DNA from 2 places in the Streptomyces luteireticuli genome. Region 1 is predicted to be linked to the other one. Evidence: riboswitches for the same ligand, from Rfam matches in the RefSeq annotation. Region 1 holds a riboswitch; the other holds the start of a gene.
What was found. A riboswitch is a leader RNA that binds a small molecule or an ion and turns the genes downstream of it on or off. The one in region 1 is predicted to bind S-adenosylmethionine.

Region 1 (11,459 bases):
GGTCTGCCTCTACAGCTTCATCATCATCATCCTCACGGGTGTGTATCTGACGCTGTTCTTCCACCCGAGCATGAACGAGGTCGTCTACCACGGCTCGTACGTCCCGATGCAGGGCGTGCGGATGTCGGAGGCGTTCAAGTCGACGCTGGACATCAGCTTCGACGTGCGCGGTGGTCTGCTGATCCGGCAGATCCACCACTGGGCGGCCCTCGTGTTCATCGCGGGCATGATGGTGCACATGATGCGCGTCTTCTTCACGGGCGCGTTCCGCAAGCCGCGCGAGATCAACTGGCTGTTCGGCTTCCTGCTGCTGGTCCTCGGCACCTTCACCGGCTTCACCGGTTACTCGCTGCCGGACGACCTGCTCTCGGGCACCGGTGTCCGCATCGCCGACGGTCTGGTGATGTCCATCCCGCTGATCGGTACGTACATCTCGTTCTACCTGTTCGGCGGGGAGTTCCCGGGCACGGACTTCGTGAGCCGGTTCTACTCGATCCACATCCTGCTGCTGCCGGGCATCATGCTCGGCCTGGTGGTCGGCCACCTGATCCTGGTCTTCTACCACAAGCACACGCAGTTCGCGGGCCCGGGCCGGACCAACAAGAACGTCGTCGGCATGCCGCTGATGCCGGTCTACATGGCCAAGGCGGGAGGCTTCTTCTTCCTGGTCTTCGGTGTCATCGCGGCGATGTCCGCGATCGCGACGATCAACCCCGTCTGGGAGCTCGGCCCGTACCGGCCGGACCAGGTCTCGACCAACGCCCAGCCGGACTGGTACCTGGGCATGTCCGAGGGTCTCTTCCGGGCCATGCCGGGCTGGGAGATCAGCTTCGCGGGCCACACGCTCGTCCTGGGCGTCTTCATCCCGCTGCTGGTCTTCGGCGCGGTGCTGACCTCCATGGCGGTCTACCCCTTCATCGAGTCGTGGGTGACCGGGGACAAGCGCGAGCACCACATCCTGGACCGCCCGCGCAACGCCCCGACGCGCACCGCCTTCGGCGTGGCGTGGCTGACGATGTACGGCATCGCCCTGGTGGCCGGTGGCAACGACCTGTGGGCCACCCACTTCCACCTGTCGGTCAACGCCGTGACCTGGTTCGTCCGGATCGGCATCTTCGTCGGCCCGGTCCTGGCCTTCATCGCCACGCGCCGGATCTGCATGGGTCTCCAGCGCCGCGACAAGGACAAGGTGCTGCACGGCCGCGAGTCCGGCATCATCAAGCGCCTGCCGCACGGTGAGTTCGTCGAGGTCCACGAGCCGCTGACGCAGGAGCAGATGCACACGCTGACCGCGCACGAGCACCCGAAGCCGCTGGCCCTGGAGCCCCAGGTCGACAAGAACGGTGTCGTCCGCAAGGCCAAGGCCACGGAGAAGCTGCGGGTCCGGCTCTCGAAGAGCTACTACGGCGAGGACCGGTACGTCCCCAAGGCCTCGGCCGAGGAGTACCAGGAGATCACGAGCGGCCACGGCCACCACTGATCCCTGACCGCCGCTGACTGATCGCCACAGCGAAGAGCCCCGTCCAGGCCCTGGACGGGGCTCTTCGCCGTTCCCGGACCTGGTTAGGCTGGAGCCGAGAGCCGGACGACCACCAGGAGCGTGGACCCATGAACGTTGCGACCCAGACAGGCGGCGACGGTGCGGTGTCCCTCTCCTGGCCGGGTGTCCTGGAGGCACTGCTCGGCGGGCGGGACCTGAGCGCGGACGACACCGCCTGGGCCATGGACCAGATCATGCGCGGCGCGGCGACCGACGCCCAGATCGCCGCCTTCGCCGTGGCCCTGCGGGCCAAGGGCGAGACGGTCGCCGAGATCTCCGGGCTGGTCCGGGCGATGTACCGGCACGCCAACCTCATCGAGGTGCCCGGCCCCAGCGTGGACATCGTGGGCACCGGCGGCGACGGCGCCAAGACGGTGAACATCTCCACGATGTCCTCGATCGTGGTGGCCGGCACCGGGGTGAAGGTCGTCAAGCACGGCAACCGGGCGGCCTCCTCCGCGAGCGGGGCGTCCGACGTCCTGGAGAAGCTCGGCGTCAACCTTGACCTGTCCCCGGCGCGGGTGGTCGAGGTGGCTCGCGAGGCGGGCATCACCTTCTGCTTCGCGGTCAAGTTCCACCCCGCGCTGCGGCATGTGGCCGCGGCGCGGCGGGAGATGGGGGTGCGGACGACGTTCAACGTCCTCGGCCCGCTGACCAACCCCGCCCGGGTCCGGGCCCAGGCCACCGGCGTCGCCGACGCCCGGATGGCGCCCATCCTGGCCGGAGTGCTCGCCGACCGGGGCTCGTCGGCGCTGGTCTTCCGGGGCGACGACGGGATGGACGAGCTGACGACGACCGCCACGTCACGGGTGTGGATCGTGCGGGACGGTGCCGTGCGCGAGGAGGCGTTCGACCCGCGGGACGTGGGGATCGAGATCGTTCCGGTGGACGCGCTGCGGGGTGCGGACGCGTCGTACAACGCGGACGTCGCACGGCGGCTGCTGGCCGGGGAGCGGGGGCCGGTACGGGACGCGGTGCTGCTCAACTCGGCGGCGGCGCTGGTGGCGTTGGCGCCTTCGGCGGCGCCGCTGCCGTCGCAGATCGGGGCGGCGATGGAGAGGGCGGCGGAGTCGATCGATTCGGGGGCGGCGCGGGGGGTTCTGGAGCGGTGGGTGGGGGCGAGTAACGCGTAGCGTTTGTGCGGGGGTTGTTTGCCCCTGGCCCGCCCTTTCGCCGTTTCCCGCAGGGGGCTGCCGCCCCTGCGCCACCCCGCTCGCGCGCTGGCGCGCGCGGGGGCCGGGCCCGCGCTTCGCGCGGGTGGGCGGGGCTTCGCCCCTGCGCCCCATCCTGGGGGCTTCGCCCCCTGGACCCCCGAAGCGCCGGGTGGGCTGGGTGTTTGCCCCGGTCCCGCCCTTTCACCGTTTCTTCCGGGGAGACCCCGGACCCCGTCCGCCCTTCGGGCGGAGTCCTCAAGCGCCGGACGGGCTGAAGTGTGCGCCCGGGCCGGATTTCCCGCGTGAGGATTTCCGGCGTGAGGTTTCAGGCGGGGGCGCACACTTCAGCCCGTCCGGCGTTTGAGGACGAGCGGCGGAGCCGCGACAAACGGGGGCCAGGGGCGGAGCCCCGGGAGCAGGGGTGCAGGGGGCGCAGCCCCCGCCGGGGCGCGGGGGCGGAGCCCCGCCCCATCGCGCGGCGGCGCGGTGCCGGGCCGAGGGGGCGGAGCCCCCGGGGGAAACGGTGAAAGGGCGGGGCGGGGAAATCCCTTCCGGCGCAACGACCCGCTGTGCCATACTCACCTCCAGGTCACGAGTGACAGCGACACGGCCCCGGCCCGCTGTCCGGCAACCCTCCGTCCGTGGCGGGGTGCCCCGGGTGATGACCGGGTCGCAGGCAATGAGGTCTGCGGCAAGCGCGGATCCCTCCTACCAGGGATCCTGGTCGTCGAGGGAGATCCTTCCGTGATGCAGCGAATGCGCTAGGGCCCAGGGCCCCTTCTCCGAGCACCCCTTCGCCTTTCACCCGAATTCGCTTGCGTCCCACGGGAGTTCGTCATGCCCGCAACCGTCACCGTCGATGCCCCTCTCCCCGTCCTCGGCCACGAGGTCCGCGTCCCCCTCGTCACCGGCGGTGAAGTCCCTTACGCCGCCCTCGACTACGCGGCCAGCGCCCCCGCCCTGCAGCGGGTGTGGGACGACGTCGCCGCCTACGCGCCGTACTACGGCAGCGTGCACCGCGGCGCGGGGCACCTCTCGCAGCTGTCCACCGACCTGTTCGAGAACAGCCGGGCCACCGTCGCGGAGTTCCTCGGCTGCCGCCCGGGCGACGACGTGGTCTTCACCCGCTCGACGACGGATTCGCTCAACCTCCTCGCCGCCGCCCTCCCGCCCGGGACACGGGTGTTCGCGTTCGAGAGCGAGCACCACGCCGCGCTGCTGCCCTGGGGGCGGCGCGCGGACACCGCGGTGACCTGGCTGGACGCGCCCCGTACGCCGGAGCAGGCGGTCGACGCCCTGGAGCGCGCCCTCGCCGCGCGCGAACCCCATGGCCCGGCCCTGGTCTGTGTGACGGGCGCGTCGAACGTGACGGGCGAGCTGTGGCCCGTCAGGGAGTTGGCGGCGGCCGCGCATGCGCACGGGGCGCGGATCGTGCTCGATGCCGCGCAACTGGTGCCGCATCAGGCCGTGGACGTCGCGGAGTTGGACGTGGACTGGGTGGCCTTCTCCGGGCACAAGCTGTACGCGCCGTTCGGCGCCGGGGTGCTGGCCGGGCGCGCGGACTGGCTGCGCAGGGCCGAGCCGTACCTGGCCGGCGGCGGTGCCACCCGCAGTGTGGCGCGCGGTGCGGCGGGCGAGCCGGTGGTCGAGTGGCACGACACCGTGGCCCGGCACGAGGCCGGTTCGCCGAACGTGATCGGCGCCTACGCCATCGCCTCCGCCTGCCGGGCGCTGACCGCCGCCGGGTTCGAGCGGCTGGCCGAGCGGGAGCGGGTGCTGCTGGGACGGCTGCGCGCGGGTCTCGCCGGGGTGCCGGGGATCAGGGTGATCTCGCTGTTCGGCGACGACGCGCCCCGGGTGGGCGTGGTGTCCTTCGTCGTGGACGGCTGGAACAGCTCGCACTTCGCGGCGGCGCTGTCCGCCGAGTACGGGATCGGGGTCCGCGACGGCCTCTTCTGCGCGCATCCGCTGCTGCGGGCGCTGCTGGTGGAGAACGGTGGTGCCGCGGGCGAGTGCGGGGCGCCGGGCGAGGCGCCGGCGGCGAGCGCGATCCGGGTGAGCTTCGGGGTGGGGACGCCGGAGGAGCACATCGACCGCTTCGTACGGGCGGCCGGGGAGCTGGTGCGGGACGGTGCGCGGTGGAGCTACCGCACGGAGGGCGGGCGTTGCGTGCCGGAGGGGCCGGTGGCCCGGGGGGTCTAGCTGTCGAGGCCGATCGCGAAGGCCGCTTCCAGATCGTGCTGGGAGTAGGTGCGGAAGGCGATGTGGGTCTCGGTGGAGGCGACGCCGGGGATCTTGCTGATCCGGCCCGGGATGACGTCCGCCAGGTCGTCGTGGCGGGCCACCCGCACCATCGCGATCAGGTCGTAGGCGCCGGTGACGGAGAAGACCTCGCTGACGCCCTCCAGGGCCGCGATCCGCTCGGCGATCTCGGGGATGCGGTCCACATCCGTCTTGATGAGCACGATCGAGGTGATCACGTCGTTCTGTCTCCTTCGGTGGACCCGGCGTCGGCCTTCACTCTAACCGGACGCCGTCCGCTCACCCATGCGAAGCCGAAGCCGAGGGCGAAGCCCAGGACGTGGGCCAGATAGGCCACCCCGGGCCGGTCGTCCGGGGCGCCGGCGCCCGGCCATTGGAGGGCGAACCAGAACAGCAGCACCGCCCAGGCGGGGAAGCGCAGCGGCAGGAAGAAGAGGAACGGGAAGAGGCTGGTGACCCTCGCCCGCGGGAAGAGATGGAGGAACGCGCCGAGCACCCCGGAGACGGCCCCGGACGCGCCCACGAGCGCCTGGCCGGAGTGCGGGTGCACGGCCGCGTAGCCGAGCAGGGCCAGGTAGCCGGTGGACAGATAGCACAGGGCGAAGGACGGGCGGCCCAGCCGTTCCTCGGCCATCGCCCCGAAGACGTGGAGGAAGAGCATGTTGCCGAGCAGGTGCAGCCAGTTGCCGTGCACGAACAGCGCCGTCAGTGGGGCGAGCAGTACCGCGGACGGGGAGTGCCACAGCTCGTCCGGGACCACGCCCCAGCGCTCGAAGTAGGCGGTCTGCGCGGCGAACAGGCCGCCGCCGGTGCCGTACGCGGGGTCGAGGCCCGAGGCCGGGCCGAGGAGGAAGACCGCGCAGCAGACGGCGATGAGGGTGCGGGTGACCCAGGGCCGGCGGGCGGCCGGGTCCCGTCGCGCTTGCCTTACGATCATGTCCAGATCATGGCGTACCGGGACAAGTCGTATGGAGTGCCCCGCCGGGCGGTCCGGCGCGTACCGGTGCCACCCCGTCGGGGGACCGGCAGGCCGTAGGGTTACGACGAAGGCCACACCTGCGTAGGACGGACGACAACCATGAGCGTTCCCCGGCCGACCGCCGCGACCCGGTGGCGCTGCACCCTGTGCGGAAACCTCACCCGGTTCGATGTGACGCGCACGGTCAAGGCCGTGGAATATGTCCACCTCGATCTGGCCGGAGAACCCACCGTGGAGGAGCGGGACGTGGTCAGTGAGACGATCGAGTCCGTGCGTTGCCGCTGGTGCAACGCGGAGGACCGGATCGCCTTGGTGGACAGGCCGGATACGAGCGGCTGAGGAACGGAGCGACGCAGCGGTGGTGGAGCACACGGACGACGAGGGGACGGCCGGTGAGGACGGCCGGGCCGAGGACGTCAACGAGGTGCTCGACCGCCCGTTGCCCGAGGGGATCCGGCGCCGGGTCATCGGCCTGGTGGCCGAGGCCTTCGGCGGGCTGACCCTCACCGAACTCCCGCCGCAGCTGCGGCAGTACGCCCGTTTCACCCCGGTACGTCGGGCCCGGTTCGCGGGCAATGCGATGGCCGCCGCCGTCGAGAGCGACGCCGCCTTCCGGCAGCGGATCTCCGCCCGGCTGCGCGAGGGCGGTTCGGAGCTGGCCCGGGCCCTGGAGTCGGGAGCGCCGCCGGCCGCCGCCGACCCGGAGGACGTGGCGGCGATGGCCTTCGTGCTGCGCCCGCCGGGCTGGGTCAAGCTGGTGACCGCGGCCGGCGAGGAGGCCCAGCGGGCCAGCGCCGAGCGGGCCGGCGAGGAGATCCAGCGCGAACTGGGCAAGCTGCGCGAGGAGCTGGCGCAGGCGCGCGGCGAGGCGCGCGCGGAGGCCGAGCGCTCCCGCGCGGAGCTGGACGCGGCGCGGAAGGAGGGCGAGTCCCTCCAGCGCAAGCTGCGCAGCGCGCAGAGCGACGTGCGCCGCGGCGAGGCCGCGCTGCGCAAGCTCCAGGGCGAACTGGAGGCGCTGCGCCAGGCGTCCGCGGCCGAACTGGCGGCGGCGCTGGGCGAGACGCGGCGGGCCAAGGCCCGGCTCACGGAGGCCGAGGCGGCGCTGGAGGCGAGCCGCCGGGCGGTGCGCGAGGGGCGCAGCGTGGAGGACATGCGGCTGCGGCTGCTGCTGGACACGGTGCTGGACGCCGCCCAGGGGCTGCGCCGCGAACTGGCCCTGCCGCCCGCCTCGGTGCACCCCGCGGACCTGGTGGACGCCGTGCAGCCGGGGCAGATGACGCCCAAGGACATCGCGGCGCGCGCCCTGTCGGAGACCGACCCGGCGCTGCTCGACCAACTGCTGGCGCTGCCGCAGGCGCACCTGGTGGTGGACGGCTACAACGTCACCAAGACCGGCTATCCGACGATGCCGTTGGACAAGCAGCGGCTGCGGCTGCTGGGCGGGCTGGCGATGCTGGCCGCGCAGACCGGTGCCGAGATGACGTGCGTCTTCGACGGAGCGGAGCTGGCCGCGCCGGTGCTGCTGGCGCCGCCGCGCGGGGTGCGGGTGCTGTTCAGCAAACCGGGCGTCACCGCGGACGAGCTGATCCGCCAGCTGGTGCGGGCGGAACCGCCGGGCCGCCCGGTGGTGGTGGTCTCCACGGACCGCGAGGTGGCCGACGGGGTCGCCAAGGCGGGGGCGCGGCCGGTGGCATCGGCCCTGTTGCTGAAGAGGCTGGCGCGGACCTGATACGTGCCGGAGCGGACCTGATACGTATCGGAGCGTCAGAGGCCCGTTACAGCTTGCGTTTCCCCCGGTAAAGGATGGACGGACGGGGGAGAATTTTCGCAGGGGGATTTGAACCGATCATATGAGGGTCACTAAGGTCGAGCCTCGAACCTTCGCCCAGTGATCATCCATTCGGGGTGACGGTGAAGGTCCCGCCGAGCCCTTCTCGTGGAGGGCGGCCGAGGAAGAATGGAGCTCGACTTCGTGGCGTCCCACCGTCGTCCCAAGCAGCCGGGCCGTACTCGGGTGACCGTCCTCACCGCGACCGCCGCCGCTGCCGTCGCCCTCTCCGCCCAGGCGGCCCACGCCGACCCCGGCGCCAAGCCGACCAAGAGCGAGGCCAAGGAGAAGGTCGACAAGTTCTACGAGGAGGCCGAGCAGGCCACCGAGAAGTTCAACGGGGCCAAGCAGAAGCAGTCGAAGCTGGAGAAGGAGGTCGGCGAGCTCCAGGACCGCGTCGCCCGCGGCCAGGAGGACCTCAACAAGCTGCGCGACGGCCTCGGTTCGGTGGCCACCGCCCAGTACCGCTCCGGCTCCGTGGACCCCTCGCTCCAACTGCTGCTCTCCTCCGACCCGGCGAGCTACCTGGAGAAGGCGTCCACCCTCAACCAGGTCAGCGCCAAGCAGGCGGAGACCCTCAAGCAGATATCCGTCAAGCAGCGCGCCCTCAAGCAGCAGCGCGAGGAGGCCGCCGGCAAGCTCGCCGACCTGGAGTCCACCCGTAAGGCGCTCGCCGAGCAGAAGTCCGCGGTGCAGGGCAAGCTGGCCGAGGCCCGCGACGTCCTCAACCAGCTCACCGAGAAGGAGCGCGCGGAGCTGGAGGCGCAGGAGAAGGCCGAGGCCGCCAAGTCCGCGTCCAAGGCCAAGGAGCAGTCCAAGGACAGCTCTTCGCAGGACGGCAACTCCAAGAGCGGGGACGACAGTTCCTCGCCCTCCACCGGCAAGCACGTCCCGGCCTCCGGCCGCGCCGGCGCCGCGCTCAACGCGGCCGCGTCCAAGATCGGTTCGCCGTATGTGTGGGGCGCGACCGGCCCGAGCTCCTTCGACTGCTCCGGCCTGACCTCCTGGGCGTACGCACAGGCGGGCGTGACCCTGGACCGCACCTCGCAGGACCAGGCCAACGACGGCACCCGCATCTACGACCAGAGCCAGCTCCAGCCCGGCGACCTGGTGATCTTCTACGGCGACCAGCACCACGTGGGCCTCTACGCCGGCAACGGCCAGGTCCTGCACGCCCCGCGCACCGGCACCGTGGTCCGCTACGAGGCCATGAGCAACATGCCGTTCCAGTTCGGCGTGCGCATCGGCTGACGACCACACCGTCCGCTCCCATCCGCCCGTTCGGGCGAATCGGAGCGTCCCCGGGTCGACTTGACGCCCCGCCCATGACCTGCGTCTTGGGCGGGGCGTCCGGCGTACCTGGACCCGGCGCCCGCGCGAGGTCTTTGAACCGGGGGTGAACGCGCCGCTACTGTCTGCCGCGCGGTGCCCTCCCCTTTACTCGTTACTCGCCTGGACGGCAGGGGCCCGCGCAGTGAAGGGAGTACGGCAGCACGTGGCGTCCCATCGCCGGCCCGCGCACCCCGGTCGCAACCGGACCGTCCGGGTCACCGTCCTGTCCGCCGCCGTGGCCACCGCGGCGGCCGCCCTCTCGGCAGCGCCCGCCGGCGCCCGTCCCGGGCCCGTCGGTGACGCCACCGGGACGGTCAAGGAGCAGATCGACCGGCTCTACGAGCAGGCCGAGCGGGCCACCGAGAGGTTCAACGCCGCCGACGAACGGGCCGGTGCCCTGCGGCGCAAGGTGGAACAGGCCGCCGACCGGGTGGCGCGCGGCCAGGAGAGGGTCAATGTGATGCGCACCGCCCTCGGTATGGTCGCCTCCGCCCAGTACCGGGCCGGCGCGGTGGACCCGGCCCTGCGGCTGCTCCTCTCCTCCGACCCCGAGCGCTACCTCGACCGGGCCTCCGTCCTCGACCGCGTCACGGGCCGTCAGGCCGGGCAGCTGCACGCCCTGCTGGCCGCCCAGCGGGCCCTGAACCAGGAGCGGCTGGAGGCCGGCCGCACCCTCGCCGAGCTGGAGGCGAGCCGCCGGGCCGTCGAGCGGCACAAGCGCGAGGTCGAGGGCAAGCTCGCCGCGGCGCGCCGGCTGCTCAACTCCCTGCCGGACGACGCGCGCGAGGAGTACGCCCGCGCCTCGCGCTCCGGCGGCGGGGCGGAGCGGTCCGGCTCCCTGCCGCCGCTCTCCCGGCTCACCGGCTCGCTCCCGGGCGCCGCCGCCCGTGCCGTGGAGGCCACCGGGGCCTCGTCCTCGCGCGGCGCGGCCGCCGCGCTGGCCGCCCGCTCGGCGGTCGGCACGCCCTACGCCTGGGGGGCGACCGGCCCGTCCTCCTTCGACTGCTCCGGTCTGATGCAGTGGGCCTACGGGCGGGCCGGGGTGGGCCTGCCGCGCACCTCGCAGCAGCAGCGCAACGCGGGCCGGCATGTGTCGCTCTCCGAGGCCCGGCCCGGGGACCTGGTCATCTACCGGGACGACGCCAGCCACGTCGGCATGTACGTGGGCAACGGGCAGGTCGTGCACGCCCCGTACCCCGGGGCGCGGGTGCGCTACGACCCCGCCAACATGATGCCGATCTCCTCCATCACCCGGCCCTGACCGGCCCTGATCACCGGGGGCCGGCCGGCCGGCTCGTACGATGCGGGCCATGGACGGCCGCATGCGGGGGAACGGGCGCCGGGCGGTGTGCTGCCTGGCCGCCCTGCTGATCGTGTCCCAGGCGCTGGCCGGCTGCCGGACCGTCGCCCCCGACGGCGGCCGGGTCGAGACAGTCGCCGTGCAACGGCTGCTGGACCGCTGGGCCACGGCGCTCCGCGGGCACGACGAGCGGGCCTACCTCGGCGCCGTGGACCCGGAGGCGACCGCCTACCGCGACCGGCGGCGGCAGGTCTACGAGAACCTCGCCGACGTCCCGTTCGCCTCCTGGGACTACCGGGTGGCGCGCCTCGACGGCTTCGCCCCCGCCGCCGGGTCCGGCCACCGGGTGGCCGTCGAGGCCGAACTCCGCTACCGCCTCGCCGGGTACGACGCGGCCGCGGTCGCCGTGCCCGTGCGGCTGACCGCGGTGCGGCGTGCCGGGGAGTGGTACGTGGCCGGCGACGACACCGCGTCGGGCGACCGGCAGCTGTGGGAGCAGGGCCGGGTCACGGTGGTGCGGGGCGCCCACGGCCTCGTCCTGGGGGCGGGCCAGCAGACGGAGCTGCTGCGGTCCGTGGCCGCGCTCACGGACGCGGCGGTGCCGGTGGTGGACTCGGCCTGGAAGGACGGCTCCTTCGGCCGGGTCGTGGTGGAACTGCCCGCCTCGCTGGAGCGGATGGGCGCCCTGCTCGGGGCGCCGGCCTCCGACTACCGGGGCATCGCGGCCGTCACCACCGGGGACGGCTCCGGGACGCCCGCACGGATCGTCGTCAACCCCGAGGCGTACGGGGCGCTCGGGGACTTCGGCCGGCGGACCGTGCTCACGCACGAGGCCACGCACGTCGCGACGCGGGACAGCACGTCGTCGGCCACGCCGATGTGGCTCTCGGAGGGGTTCGCGGACTGGGTCGCGTACCGGGGCGTCGGGCGTACGCCGCGTCAGATCGCCCCGGAGCTCGCCCGGTCCGTCGCCTCCTCGGGGGCGCCCCGGGCGCTGCCCACGGACGCGGACTTCGGCTTCACGGGGGAGCCGGGGCGGCTGGCCCAGGCGTACGAGGGGGGCT
Region 2 (11,459 bases), 2.2 Mb from region 1:
GTCCGCCCAGTCCAGGACGGCCACCGCGTCCGCCGCCCGCATCACCGGGGTGTCCGGGTCGGCGGTCACCGCGAGCAGGGCGGGGCCACCGCGCAGGGCGGCGAGGAGGTCCAGGACCTCCGTCGTCGTCCCGGACCGGGTGATCGCCACGACCCGGTCGTACGCGGCGCGCCGTCCCGGGGGGAACTCGGACGCCGGGAACGCGTCCGTCTCGCCCTCCCCCGCGGCCTCCCGCAGCGCGGCATAGCCCTGGGCCATGAACCAGGACGTGCCGCAGCCGGTGACGGCGACCCGTTCGCCGGGAAGCGGAAGCCCCTCCGGGGCGAGTTCGGCGGCCCGGCGCCAGCAGCCGGGCTGGGCGGCGAGTTCGAGGGCGGTACGCGATACGGCCATGACCTGGGCTCCTCCATGAATCCGGCAGTTCGTCCGTGGATAGCAGCCCGCCGCCCGGAAGCGGAAGGGTGAGGGCGGAGCGAGCGCCCGTTCGAAGAGCCCTTAAGGTGGCGCGGAAGAGGCGCGCGTCTGCTGCGTCTCAGGCGGCGGTCGGACGATCACAACCACGAGGGTGGAAAGCACGTGCAGCGGCGGCGGTTCTTGGGTCTCTCGGCGGCGGGTGCCGCCACGGCGGCGATGGCGCCCGCCCTCACGGCGTGCAGCGGCGGCGGGCCCGGCGGCAAGACGCTGACGGTGATCGCGGCCGAGTACGGCGACGGAAAGCCGGAGAACAGCTCCCAGAAGTACTGGGAGTCGGTGGCCCGTACCTTCATGGGTGACCACAAGGGCGTCAAGGTCGAGGTCCAGGTCTACAGCTGGACCGACGTCGACAAGAAGGTCGCCGACCTGGTCGCGGCCGGCAACGCCCCGGACATCGCCCAGATCGGCGCGTACGCCGACTTCGCGGCGGCCGGCAAGCTGATCAGCGCCGACCAGCTGCTCTCCGTGCCCACCCAGGCCGACTTCATCACCTCGATCGCCAAGGCCGGCGAGGTGCACCGCATGCAGTACGGCCTGCCGTTCGTCTCCTCCACGCGACTGCTCTTCTACAACAAGACGCTCTTCGAGAAGGCCGGGATCCTCAAGGCCCCCGAGAGCTGGGCCGAGCTCCAGGCCGCGGCGGTCAAGCTCAAGGCCGCCCAGGTGAAGATCCCCTTCGGTCTGCCGCTGGGCCCCGAGGAGGCGCCGGCCGAGACGATGCTGTGGATGCTGGGCAACGGCGGCGGCTACGCCGACAAGAACGGCAACTACACCATCGGCCGGGCGGAGAACGTCGAGGCCTTCGAGTGGCTGCGCGACGAGCTCGTCGGCAAGGAGCTCACCGGCCCCGGCAACCCCGCCCGCACCAACCGTCAGGAGCTCTTCGACGCCTTCGCCCGTGGCGAGGTCGGCATGCTCCACGGCCACCCGTCCCTGATGCAGCAGGCCGAGGCCAAGGACGTGAAGTACGGGATGGCGCCGCTGCCGGGCCGCCACGGCAAGGCCGCGTCCACCATGGGTGTCGCCGACTGGGTCATGGCGTTCAAGCAGACCGGTCACAAGAAGGAGGTCGGGCTGTTCCTCGACTTCCTCTACAGCACGCAGACCGTGCTGGACTTCACCGGCAAGTACGACCTGCTGCCGGTGACCTCGACCGCGTCCGAGAAGATGATGAAGGACGACGACGCGACGCCGCGCCGCAAGAAGCTGATCCCGTTCCTGGAGCAGCTCAAGAACGCCGAGTTCTACCCCGCCGACAAGACCTCCTGGGCGAAGGTCAGCAAGACGGTCAAGGAGAAGATCGGCAGCACGGTGCAGAAGGGCGCCGACGTGCAGGGGATCCTCGACGAGATCCAGCGGGAGGCGGAGTCCACGGACGGCGCGGCCCGCTAGCGCTGGTCTAGCCTTGGTCACCATGCCGTCCGAGCCGCCCGAGTTGCCTGAGCCGTCCGAGCTGCCCGAACCATCCGGCTTGTCCGAACGCGACCTCGTCGTCCTCGCCCTGGAACGGGAGTCCTGGGCGGGGCCCGGTGCCAAGGAACGGGCCGTCCGCGAACGGCTCGGCATCACCCCGACCCGCTACTACCAGCTGCTCAACGCGCTCCTGGACGATCCGCGGGCCCTCTCGCACGACCCGGTGACCGTCAATCGGCTGCGGCGGCTGAGGGAGGCGCGACGGGCGCGGCGCTGAGCCGTTCCGTTCGGATCCGTTGAGTTCGGTTCCGTTGTGTTCGGGTCCGTTGTGTTCCGCGCGTCGTGGGTAGGGTCACGGCCATGGGCACCCATCCCCTTCCGGAACCCGTCACCCCCGCCGGACGCGAGGGTCTCGCCGCGCTCCTCGCCCGCCCCGGGCGGGCGGTCGTCGCCCTCGACTTCGACGGCACGCTCGCCGGGATCGTGCCCGACCCCGAGCGGGCCCGCGCCCACCCCGGCGCCGTGCCGGCGCTCTCCCGGCTCGCCCCGCACCTGGCGTCCGTCGCGGTGATCACCGGTCGGCCGGCGGGGGTCGCGGTGCGCTACGGCGGGTTCGCCGGGGTCGCCGGCCTCGAACACCTCGTCGTCCTCGGCCACTACGGCGCGGAGCGCTGGGACGCGGTGTCGGGGACGGTGCACTCGCCCGCGCCGCACCCCGGGATCGCGGCGGTCCTGGCGGAGCTGCCGGGCGTCCTCGACAAGTCCGGCGCGTGGCCGACCACTTGGGTGGAAACCTCGTCCTCCTCTCCCATCGAGAACAAGGGCGGCCAGGCGGTCGCGGTCCACACCCGCCGCGCCCCCGACCCGCAGGCCGCCTTCCGCGCCCTCCAGGAGCCGTTGCGCGACCTTGCCGCCCGCCACGGCCTGATCGTCGAACCGGGCCGCCTGGTCCTGGAACTCCGCCCCCCGGGCATGGACAAGGGCGTCGCCCTCGCGGAGTACGTGAGGGAAACGGGCGCGGAGTGCGTGCTGTACGCGGGCGACGACCTGGGGGATCTTGCGGCCTTCGGGGCGGTGGAGGCGTTGCGGGGAGAGGGAGTTCGGGGGGTGCTGGTGTGCAGCGGGAGCTCGGAGGTGGCGGAGCTGGCGGCGCGGGCGGATGTGGTGGTGGATGGGCCGGGGGGTGTGGTGGGGTTGTTGGGGGCGCTGGCGGATGTGGTGGGGTGAGTTTTGCCCCCGGCCCGCCCTTTCACCTCCCCCAGAGGGGGTGCCCCCATTCCGGGGCTCCGCCCCCTCGGCCCCGCAATGCGGCTGCGCCGCATTGTCCTCAAACGCCGGACGGGCTGGATTGTGCGCCCGGGCGCGAATTCAGCCCGTCCGGCGTTTGAGGACAGCGCCCGAAGGGCGCTTCAGGGGCCCGGGGGGCTTGCCCCGGAATGGGGGCACCCCCTCTGGGGGAGGTGAAAGGGCGGGACCGGGGCAAAACCCCCGCTAGTCCCCGTCCGCATCCGCCGCCTCCCGAGGCGGCCTCCCCTTCGCGTCGTCCGCGATCCCCACCGCCGCCAGCGCCGTCGTCCAGTCGTGGGCGATCGCGCGCTGGACCTTCGTCAGGTCCGCCTTGCCGGAGCAGATCGCGGTCTTCAGCTTCGTCTCGATCGCGTCCTTGGGGTTGTTGGGGCCCGCGCCGTCGCGGTGGCCGGGGGAGGGGGGTTCCACCCAGAGGTTGCGCGGGTCGTTGGGGTCGCCGCCGAGCTGGAGGCTGATGAGGTGGTCGTACTCGGCCTCGCGGAGCGACTTCTTGTAGCCGTACGACTCGGCGTTGGCCGTCTTCTCCCGGTTGGTGATGCTCACCGGCGGCCGGATGCCCTTCGTGTAGCCGGCGCGGCAGATCGTCGTCTTCAGCGTCGCCTGCGTGACCTTCGGATTGGTCGCACCGGGTGTGCACTTGGGGTCGGGCAGCGGCTCCTTGGCCGTCGTGAAGCGGTAGGCGCAGGTCCCGGCCGCCGGCTGCTTCTGCACCGTGTACGAGGACTGGGGGCCGGCGCCGACGGGGATCGGTTCGCCGCCGCCGGAGGAGGACGAGGGCGAGGCGGACGAGGGGGACGACGGACCCGTCGCCGAGGACGAAGCCCCCTTGGACTCGGACTTCTTGTCGTCGGAGCCGGACGAACAGCCGGACGCCGTCACGGCGAGGAGCGCGGCCGAGGCCGTCACCAGGGCGATCCAACGCGGAGTGGTGGACATGGCTGCATGGCTACCCGCTCCCGCGTCCCGTCAGCCGTGCGGCAGGTGCGCGACGGGGCGCGTCAACTCACCCCGCGCGCCCCGTCGTTGCGGCCGACAGCGCCTCCAGCTGCTCGACGAACCAGCGCGCCGGCGGCAGCGCCGTCGCCGCCGCGGCCAGCCGTTTCGAGCGCTCGGCGCGCTGGACGGGGTCCATCAGCAGCGCCTCGTGCAGCGCGCGGGCCGTGGCCGCCACGTCGTACGGGTTGACGACGATCGCGTCCTCGCCCAGCTCCGCCGCCGCGCCCGCCTCCCGGGAGAGCACCAGCGCGCAGCCGTGGTCGGAGACCACCGGGACCTCCTTGGCCACCAGGTTCATCCCGTCCCGGATCGGGTTGACCAGCGCCACGTCCGCCAGCCGGTACGCCGCCAGCGAGCGCGCGAAGTCGTCCTTGACGTGCAGGGCGACGGGTGTCCAATCGGCCGTGCCCCAGGCCGCGTTGATCTCGCCGGCCAGCCGCTCGACCTCGGCGGTGTAGTCGCGGTAGACGGCGAGGTCCTGCCGCGAGGGGTAGGCGAAGGCGATGTGCACGACCTTGCCGCGCCACTGCGGGTGCTCCTCCAGGAGCGCGGCGAAGGCGTGCAGGCCGCGGACGATGTTCTTGGAGAGCTCGGTGCGGTCGACGCGGACGATCGTCCGGCGGTCCGGTCCGATCTGCTTCCGCAGTGCCGCCATCCGCTCCTCGACGTCCGGCCGGTGGGCGCGCTCGCGCAGGAAGCCGGCGTCCGCGCCCAGCCCGTGGACGCCGAGTGCCGTCGTCCGGCCCTCGGACCGCACCGCGAGGCGGTCGCCGACGCGCAGCACCTCGGCCCCGAGCACGTCCGCGCAGCACGCGGCGAACGCCTCCGCCCAGCGGTGGGTGAGGAACGCCGCCCGGTCGCCGCCGAGGATGCCGCGCAGCACCTGCGCCGCCACGTCGTCCGGGAGCATCCGGTAGTAGTCCGGCGGAGCCCAGGGCGTGTGGGAGAAGTGGCCGATGCGCAGGTCGGGGCGGCGGGCCCGGAGCAGCGCGGGGACCAGCGTCAGGTGGTAGTCCTGGACGAGCACGGCGGCGCCGTCGGCCGCCTCCTCGGCGAGCGCGTCCGCGAAGGCCGCGTTGTACGCCTCGTAAGCCGCCCACTGCTCGCGGAATCCGGCGTCGAACACGGGCTCCAGCGGGGTCTGGTAGAGCAGGTGGTGGACGAACCACAGCACCGAGTTGGCCACGCCGTTGTACGCGGTGGCGAAGGTCTCGGCGGGGATGTCGAGCATCCGGACCCGCTGTCCGCCGGTGTCCGCGGGGTCGAGTCTGCGGCCCGCGCGGCGGGCCGCCAGCCGGTCGCCCTCGCCGAGCGCGGCGCACACCCATACGGCCCCGGCCTCCGGCCCGATCGCGCTCAGCCCCGAGACCAGCCCGCCGCCGCCGCGGCCCGCCGTGAGACCGCCGTTCCCGTCGAGCCGGTAGCTGACCGGGCCGCGGTTGGAGGCCACGACGATCGGGGCGGCGTGAGGGGCGGCATGAGGGGCGGCGTGCACGTGCTCAGCGACCATGACGCCAGCCTTGCCGCGCCGCCAACCGCTCAAACGTACGCTTACGCCGCGCGGCGCCGCTTCTCGTACTCGGGTATCCCGGCCATCGGTGGCCGCTCCTCCGTGTCCACCGGGTAGGTGCGCGGGGCGAAGCCCTCCGCCGTGCGCTCGAACTGGACGAGCTCCGGCCGCACCAGCGGACCGCGGCCCAGCCGCAGCTGGGCGGTCCGGTAGATCGTGGCGGCCATCCGGCCCAGCGCCTGCCCGTCCTGGTGCCGGTGCTTGCGCTCGCCCACGTCCACCTGGGCGAGCGCGTCCAGGCCCACCGTGTGCAGCGCGTCCACCAGCAGCCCCAGCTCCACCCCGTACCCCACCGGGAACGGCAGCCGCTCCAGCAGCGAGCGGCGCGCCGCGTACTCCCCGCCCAGCGGCTGGACGAAGCCCGCCAGCTGCGGCCAGTGCAGATTGAGCAGCGGGCGGGCCACCAGCTCGGTCACCCGGCCGCCCTGGCCCTCCAGCTCGCCGAGCGGACGGTCGTACATCGCCTTGACGAAGGCCACGTCCGGGTCGGTGAGCAGCGGACCGACGATCCCCGAGACGAACGACGCCGAGAAGTCGCGCAGGTCCGCGTCCACGAAGCACACGATGTCGCCGCTCGTCACCAGCAGCGACCGCCACAGCACCTCGCCCTTGCCGGGCACGGCGGGCAGCTCCGGCAGCACCGCGTCCCGGTGCTCCACCCGCGCCCCGGCCTCGCGGGCCACCCGCGCCGTGCCGTCCGTGGAACCGGAGTCGAGCACCACCAGCTCGTCCACCAGGGGCACATCCCCCGTCATCAGCTCGCGGCGGATCGCGGTCACGATCTCCCCGACCGTGGCCTCCTCGTTCAGGGCGGGCAGCACCACGCTCACGGTGCTCCCCGTCTCGCGCTTGGCGGCGAGCAGCCGGTCGAGCGGACGGTCTGCGGCGGACCAGGACCGCCGGGCCAGCCAGCGCTCCACCTCTTCCAGCACGTGTACGACTCCTCGTTGACGCATCTCGCTGTGCGGACGGCCCCTCTTGAAGGGCCCGCACCTTCCGATACAGTCTTGAACAACGCGGAGCCCGCCCGTATGTCGGGGTCCCGCGCGCATGTCACAAACGCCTGGCCGGCGACGCCGCCGACCGGTGCCATACCGCTCATCCAGAGGGGCAGAGGGACACGGCCCGATGAAGCCCCGGCAACCCTCCAGCCGGTCTCACCGTTCTCGCGGCGAGGCTCCCGGCGGGGAAGGTGCCAAATCCGTCTCGTGACGAGGTTCGTCGCGAGGAAGATGAGGAGAAAGGGCCTCGCCTCCATGGCTGTGCAAGCTGTCGAACGCGCAACTTCCTTCGGTCCCGCCGTCGCGCTCTCCTGCCGCGAGTGCGGCGAGCGCTTCGAGCTCGGACCGGTCTTCGCCTGCACCTCCTGCTTCGGTCCGCTGGAGGTCGCCTACGAGCTCCCGGCCGGCGACCCGGAGGGCCTGCGGCGCCGCATCGAGTCCGGGCCGGCGAACATCTGGCGCTACGCCCCGCTGCTGCCCGTCCCCGCCGACGTCGCCGCCAAACCCAATCTCAACCCCGGCTTCACCAAGCTCGTCCGGGCCGACAACCTCGCCCGCGAACTGGGCGTCACCGGCGGCCTGTTCGTCAAGGACGACTCCGGGAACCCCACCCACTCCTTCAAGGACCGCGTCGTCGCCGTTGCCGTCGAGGCGGCGCGCGCCTTCGGCTTCACGACGCTGTCCTGCTCGTCGACGGGCAACCTGGCCGGCGCGGTCGGCGCCGCCGCGGCCCGTGCGGGCCTGCGCTCCTGCGTCTTCATCCCGCACGACCTGGAGGCCGGCAAGGTCGTCATGGCCGCGGTCTACGGCGGCGACCTGGTCGGCATCGAGGGCACCTACGACGACGTCAACCGCTTCTGCTCCGAGCTGATCGGCGACCCGGCGGGGGAGGGCTGGGGCTTCGTCAACGTCAACCTGCGCCCCTACTACGGGGAGGGCTCCAAGACCCTCGCGTACGAGATCTGCGAACAGCTGGGCTGGCGGCTGCCGGACCAGATCGTGATCCCCGTCGCGTCGGGCTCCCAACTCACGAAGATCGACAAGGGGTTGAAGGAGCTCGTGGCGCTGGGGCTGGTCGAGGACCGTCCGTACCGGATCTTCGGTGCCCAGGCGACGGGGTGCGCGCCTGTGGCGCGGGCCTACAAGGACGGTCACGACGTCGTCCGCCCGGTCCGGCCGGACACCATCGCCAAGTCTCTGGCCATCGGCAACCCGGCGGACGGGCCGTATGTGCTCGACATCGCCCGGCGTACGGGCGGGGCCGTGGAGGACGTGACGGACGAGGAGGTCGTGGACGCGATCCGGCTCCTCGCCCGGACGGAGGGGATCTTCGCGGAGACGGCGGGCGGGGTGACGGTGGGTGTCGCGCGGAAGCTTCTGCGGGACGGGGTGCTGGATCCGTCGCTGACGACGGTCGTTCTCAACACGGGGGACGGGCTCAAGACGCTGGATGCGGTGGCGGCGGGGCCGCGGGCGACGATCCGGCCGAGTGTGGAGGCGTTTCGGGGGGCGGGGTTGGGGGGGTAGGGGGCGGTTGGTTGCTCCTGGGGTTTTGCCCCGGTCCCGCCCTTTCACCGTTTCTTCCGGGGCTGCGCCCCGGGGTCCGGCACCGCGGCTTCGCCGCGGTGGGCGGGGGCTGCGCCCCCTGCGCCCCTGCTTCCGGGGCTCCGCCCCTGGCCCCCGTTTGTCGCGGCTTCGCCGCTCGTCCTCAAGCGCCGGACGGGCTGATATTCAGCCCGTCCGGCGCTTGAGGACAGCGCCCGAAGGGCGCTTCGGGGGCCCAGGGGGCGAAGCCCCCGGTCAACGCGGCGCAGCCGCGTTACGGGCCCGGGGCTTGCCCCGGAAGAAACGGTGAAAGGGCGGGCCAGGGGCAACCCCCACCGCCAGGCACCCACAACCACCCGCACCCCCACCCGCATCCGCCCCCGTACTCACCCCCTCAACACAGAAAGCGAGCACCCCATGAGCGTCACCGTCCGCATCCCCACCATCCTCCGCACCTACACCGCCAACCAGGCCGAGGTGCCCGCCGAGGGCGCCACCCTCGCCGAGGTGATCGCCGACCTGGAGAGGAACCACCCCGGCATCGGCGGCCGCGTCCTCGACGACGACGGCAAGCTGCGCCGCTTCGTGAACGTCTACGTCAACGACGACGACGTCCGCTTCGAGGGCGGCCTCGCCGCGCCCACCCCGGACGGCGCCGGCGTCTCGATCATCCCGGCCGTCGCCGGGGGCTGACCCGCCGGCCCGCCGGCCCGTCACCCGGCAGCGCACCAACTCCCTTTTCGCAACAAGCCTGTACAAACCGCGGATCGCCCCGTCCCAGAAGCGGACGGGGCGATTCCGTCTGTTGAAGCGCGATACAGTTGGGGCGTTCCCTCTCCGGTGTCAGAGCCGAACGCATATGAGAACCCGTCAATTTGCGCAGGAAATACATGCGCGAATTGTCGCGAAGGTGCCGTCTGTCCGGCCCGACTTGCCCTGGAACGCCCCCAGTTCGCCGGTTATCACCGCTCGGCCTCCCCGGGATTTCTCGTCCGTCTGACCTGTTGCAGACGGCATCCGTGCAGATACATTCAGCCGCGGTCGACGCGTTCCGGCGCACACCTCTAGGTGTCACAAGGGGTGAGGTCTGACCCGGGTCCGCGAAGTGCGGTCCTGCGCAAGGGCCAGTAATAGGGGAGTTAGGCATGGCTCAGGGCACCGTCAAGTGGTTCAACGCGGAGAAGGGGTACGGCTTCATCGCGGTCGACGGTGGTGCGGATGTTTTCGTCCACTACAGCGCGATCCAGATGGACGGGTACCGCACCCTGGAGGAGGGGCAGCGAGTCGAGTTCGAGATCTCGCAGGGCCAGAAGGGACCGCAGGCAGACATGGTGAGGGTGACCGCCTGACCGCGGCGCATCGACCACCGGATCCTCAGCTTGGCGAAGGGCCCGCACCCCATAGGTGCGGGCCCTTCGTACGTCCGGGGACGCCCCGTGCCACGCGGATGGTTCCACCCAGGCGGCCTTGCGCCCACCCGTCGCCCGACCACCGCCCCTCATCGACGCCTCTTCGAGGCGGCCTTGCACTCCCAGGTGCCGAGTGCTAATCATTGGCTTAGCACTCTCCGAGTGAGAGTGACAGACTTGTGGACCGTCGGTGAGGTCCGCGGGCCCGGCGGGGCAAGGAACCGCCGAGCACGCAGGCCGTCCGTCGCGGGCGCCAGCGCGGTCCGGAGCAACCCACCGTCCCGTCTGGGAGGACCACTTCACATGGCCAAGATCATCGCGTTCGACGAGGAGGCACGGCGCGGTCTCGAGCGCGGGATGAACCAGCTCGCCGACGCCGTCAAGGTCACCCTCGGCCCCAAGGGCCGCAACGTCGTCCTCGAGAAGAAGTGGGGCGCCCCCACGATCACCAACGATGGTGTGTCCATCGCCAAGGAGATCGAGCTGGAGGACCCGTACGAGAAGATCGGCGCCGAGCTGGTCAAGGAGGTCGCGAAGAAGACGGACGACGTCGCCGGTGACGGCACGACGACCGCGACCGTCCTCGCCCAGGCGCTGGTCCGCGAGGGTCTGCGCAACGTGGCCGCCGGTGCCAACCCGATGGCCCTGAAGCGCGGCATCGAGAAGGCCGTCGAGGCCGTCTCCGGTGCGCTCCTCGACCAGGCCAAGGAGGTCGAGACCAAGGAGCAGATCGCCTCCACCGCCTCCATCTCCGCCGCCGACACCCAGATCGGCGAGCTCATCGCCGAGGCGATGGACAAGGTCGGCAAGGAAGGCGTCATCACCGTCGAGGAGTCGCAGACCTTCGGTCTGGAGCTCGAGCTCACCGAGGGCATGCGCTTCGACAAGGGCTACATCTCGGCGTACTTCGCCACCGACATGGAGCGTATGGAGGCCTCGCTGGAGGACCCGTACATCCTGATCGTCAACTCGAAGGTCTCCTCGGTCAAGGACCTGCTCCCGCTGCTGGAGAAGGTCATGCAGTCGGGCAAGCCGCTGCTGATCATCGCCGAGGACGTCGAGGGCGAGGCCCTGTCGACCCTGGTGGTCAACAAGATCCGCGGCACCTTCAAGTCCGTCGCCGTCAAGGCCCCGGGCTTCGGCGACCGCCGCAAGGCCATGCTCGGCGACATCGCCATCCTCACCGGTGGCACGGTCATCTCCGAGGAGGTCGGCCTCAAGCTGGAGAACGCCGGTCTCGACCTGCTCGGCCGCGCCCGCAAGGTCGTCATCACCAAGGACGAGACGACCATCGTCGACGGCGCCGGTGACAGCGACCAGGTCCAGGGCCGCGTCAACCAGATCCGTGCCGAGATCGAGAACAGCGACTCGGACTACGACCGCGAGAAGCTCCAGGAGCGCCTCGCGAAGCTGGCCGGCGGCGTGGCCGTCATCAAGGCCGGTGCCGCGACCGAGGTCGAGCTCAAGGAGCGCAAGCACCGCATCGAGGACGCCGTTCGCAACGCGAAGGCGGCCGTCGAGGAGGGCATCGTCGCCGGTGGTGGCGTGGCCCTGCTGCAGGCCTCCGCGGTCTTCGAGAAGCTGGACCTGGAGGGCGACGAGGCCACCGGTGCCAACGCCGTGCGCCTGGCCCTGGAGGCCCCGCTGAAGCAGATCGCCGTCAACGGTGGTCTCGAGGGCGGCGTCGTCGTGGAGAAGGTCCGCAACCTGGCCGTCGGCCACGGCCTCAACGCCGCGACCGGC

Region 2: linked by a shared signal. The riboswitch ahead of thrC (threonine synthase) and the one ahead of AB8735_RS11280 (aminotransferase class V-fold PLP-dependent enzyme) in region 1 are both predicted to bind S-adenosylmethionine.

Annotation. Positions count from the first base shown of each region.
Region 1 is NZ_CP167927.1:2,665,804-2,677,262, reverse strand. It holds gene AB8735_RS11290 (ubiquinol-cytochrome c reductase cytochrome b subunit) at 1-1,480, shown strand, start outside; gene trpD (anthranilate phosphoribosyltransferase) at 1,609-2,673, shown strand; SAM riboswitch class IV at 3,282-3,398, shown strand; gene AB8735_RS11280 (aminotransferase class V-fold PLP-dependent enzyme) at 3,532-4,896, shown strand; gene AB8735_RS11275 (Lrp/AsnC family transcriptional regulator) at 4,893-5,174, opposite strand; gene AB8735_RS11270 (rhomboid family intramembrane serine protease) at 5,171-5,893, opposite strand; gene AB8735_RS11265 (hypothetical protein) at 6,035-6,274, shown strand; gene AB8735_RS11260 (NYN domain-containing protein) at 6,294-7,664, shown strand; gene AB8735_RS11255 (NlpC/P60 family protein) at 7,908-9,014, shown strand; gene AB8735_RS11250 (NlpC/P60 family protein) at 9,259-10,356, shown strand; gene AB8735_RS11245 (hypothetical protein) at 10,406-11,459, shown strand, end outside.
Region 2 is NZ_CP167927.1:4,894,291-4,905,749, forward strand. It holds gene AB8735_RS21930 (SIS domain-containing protein) at 1-393, opposite strand, end outside; gene AB8735_RS21935 (sugar ABC transporter substrate-binding protein) at 577-1,866, shown strand; gene AB8735_RS21940 (DUF3263 domain-containing protein) at 1,889-2,164, shown strand; gene otsB (trehalose-phosphatase) at 2,248-3,114, shown strand; gene AB8735_RS21950 (hypothetical protein) at 3,379-4,131, opposite strand; gene AB8735_RS21955 (trehalose-6-phosphate synthase) at 4,199-5,701, opposite strand; gene AB8735_RS21960 (glucosyl-3-phosphoglycerate synthase) at 5,743-6,693, opposite strand; SAM riboswitch class I at 6,857-7,000, shown strand; gene thrC (threonine synthase) at 7,018-8,289, shown strand; gene AB8735_RS21970 (MoaD/ThiS family protein) at 8,725-9,000, shown strand; gene AB8735_RS21975 (cold-shock protein) at 9,453-9,656, shown strand; gene groL (chaperonin GroEL) at 10,020-11,459, shown strand, end outside.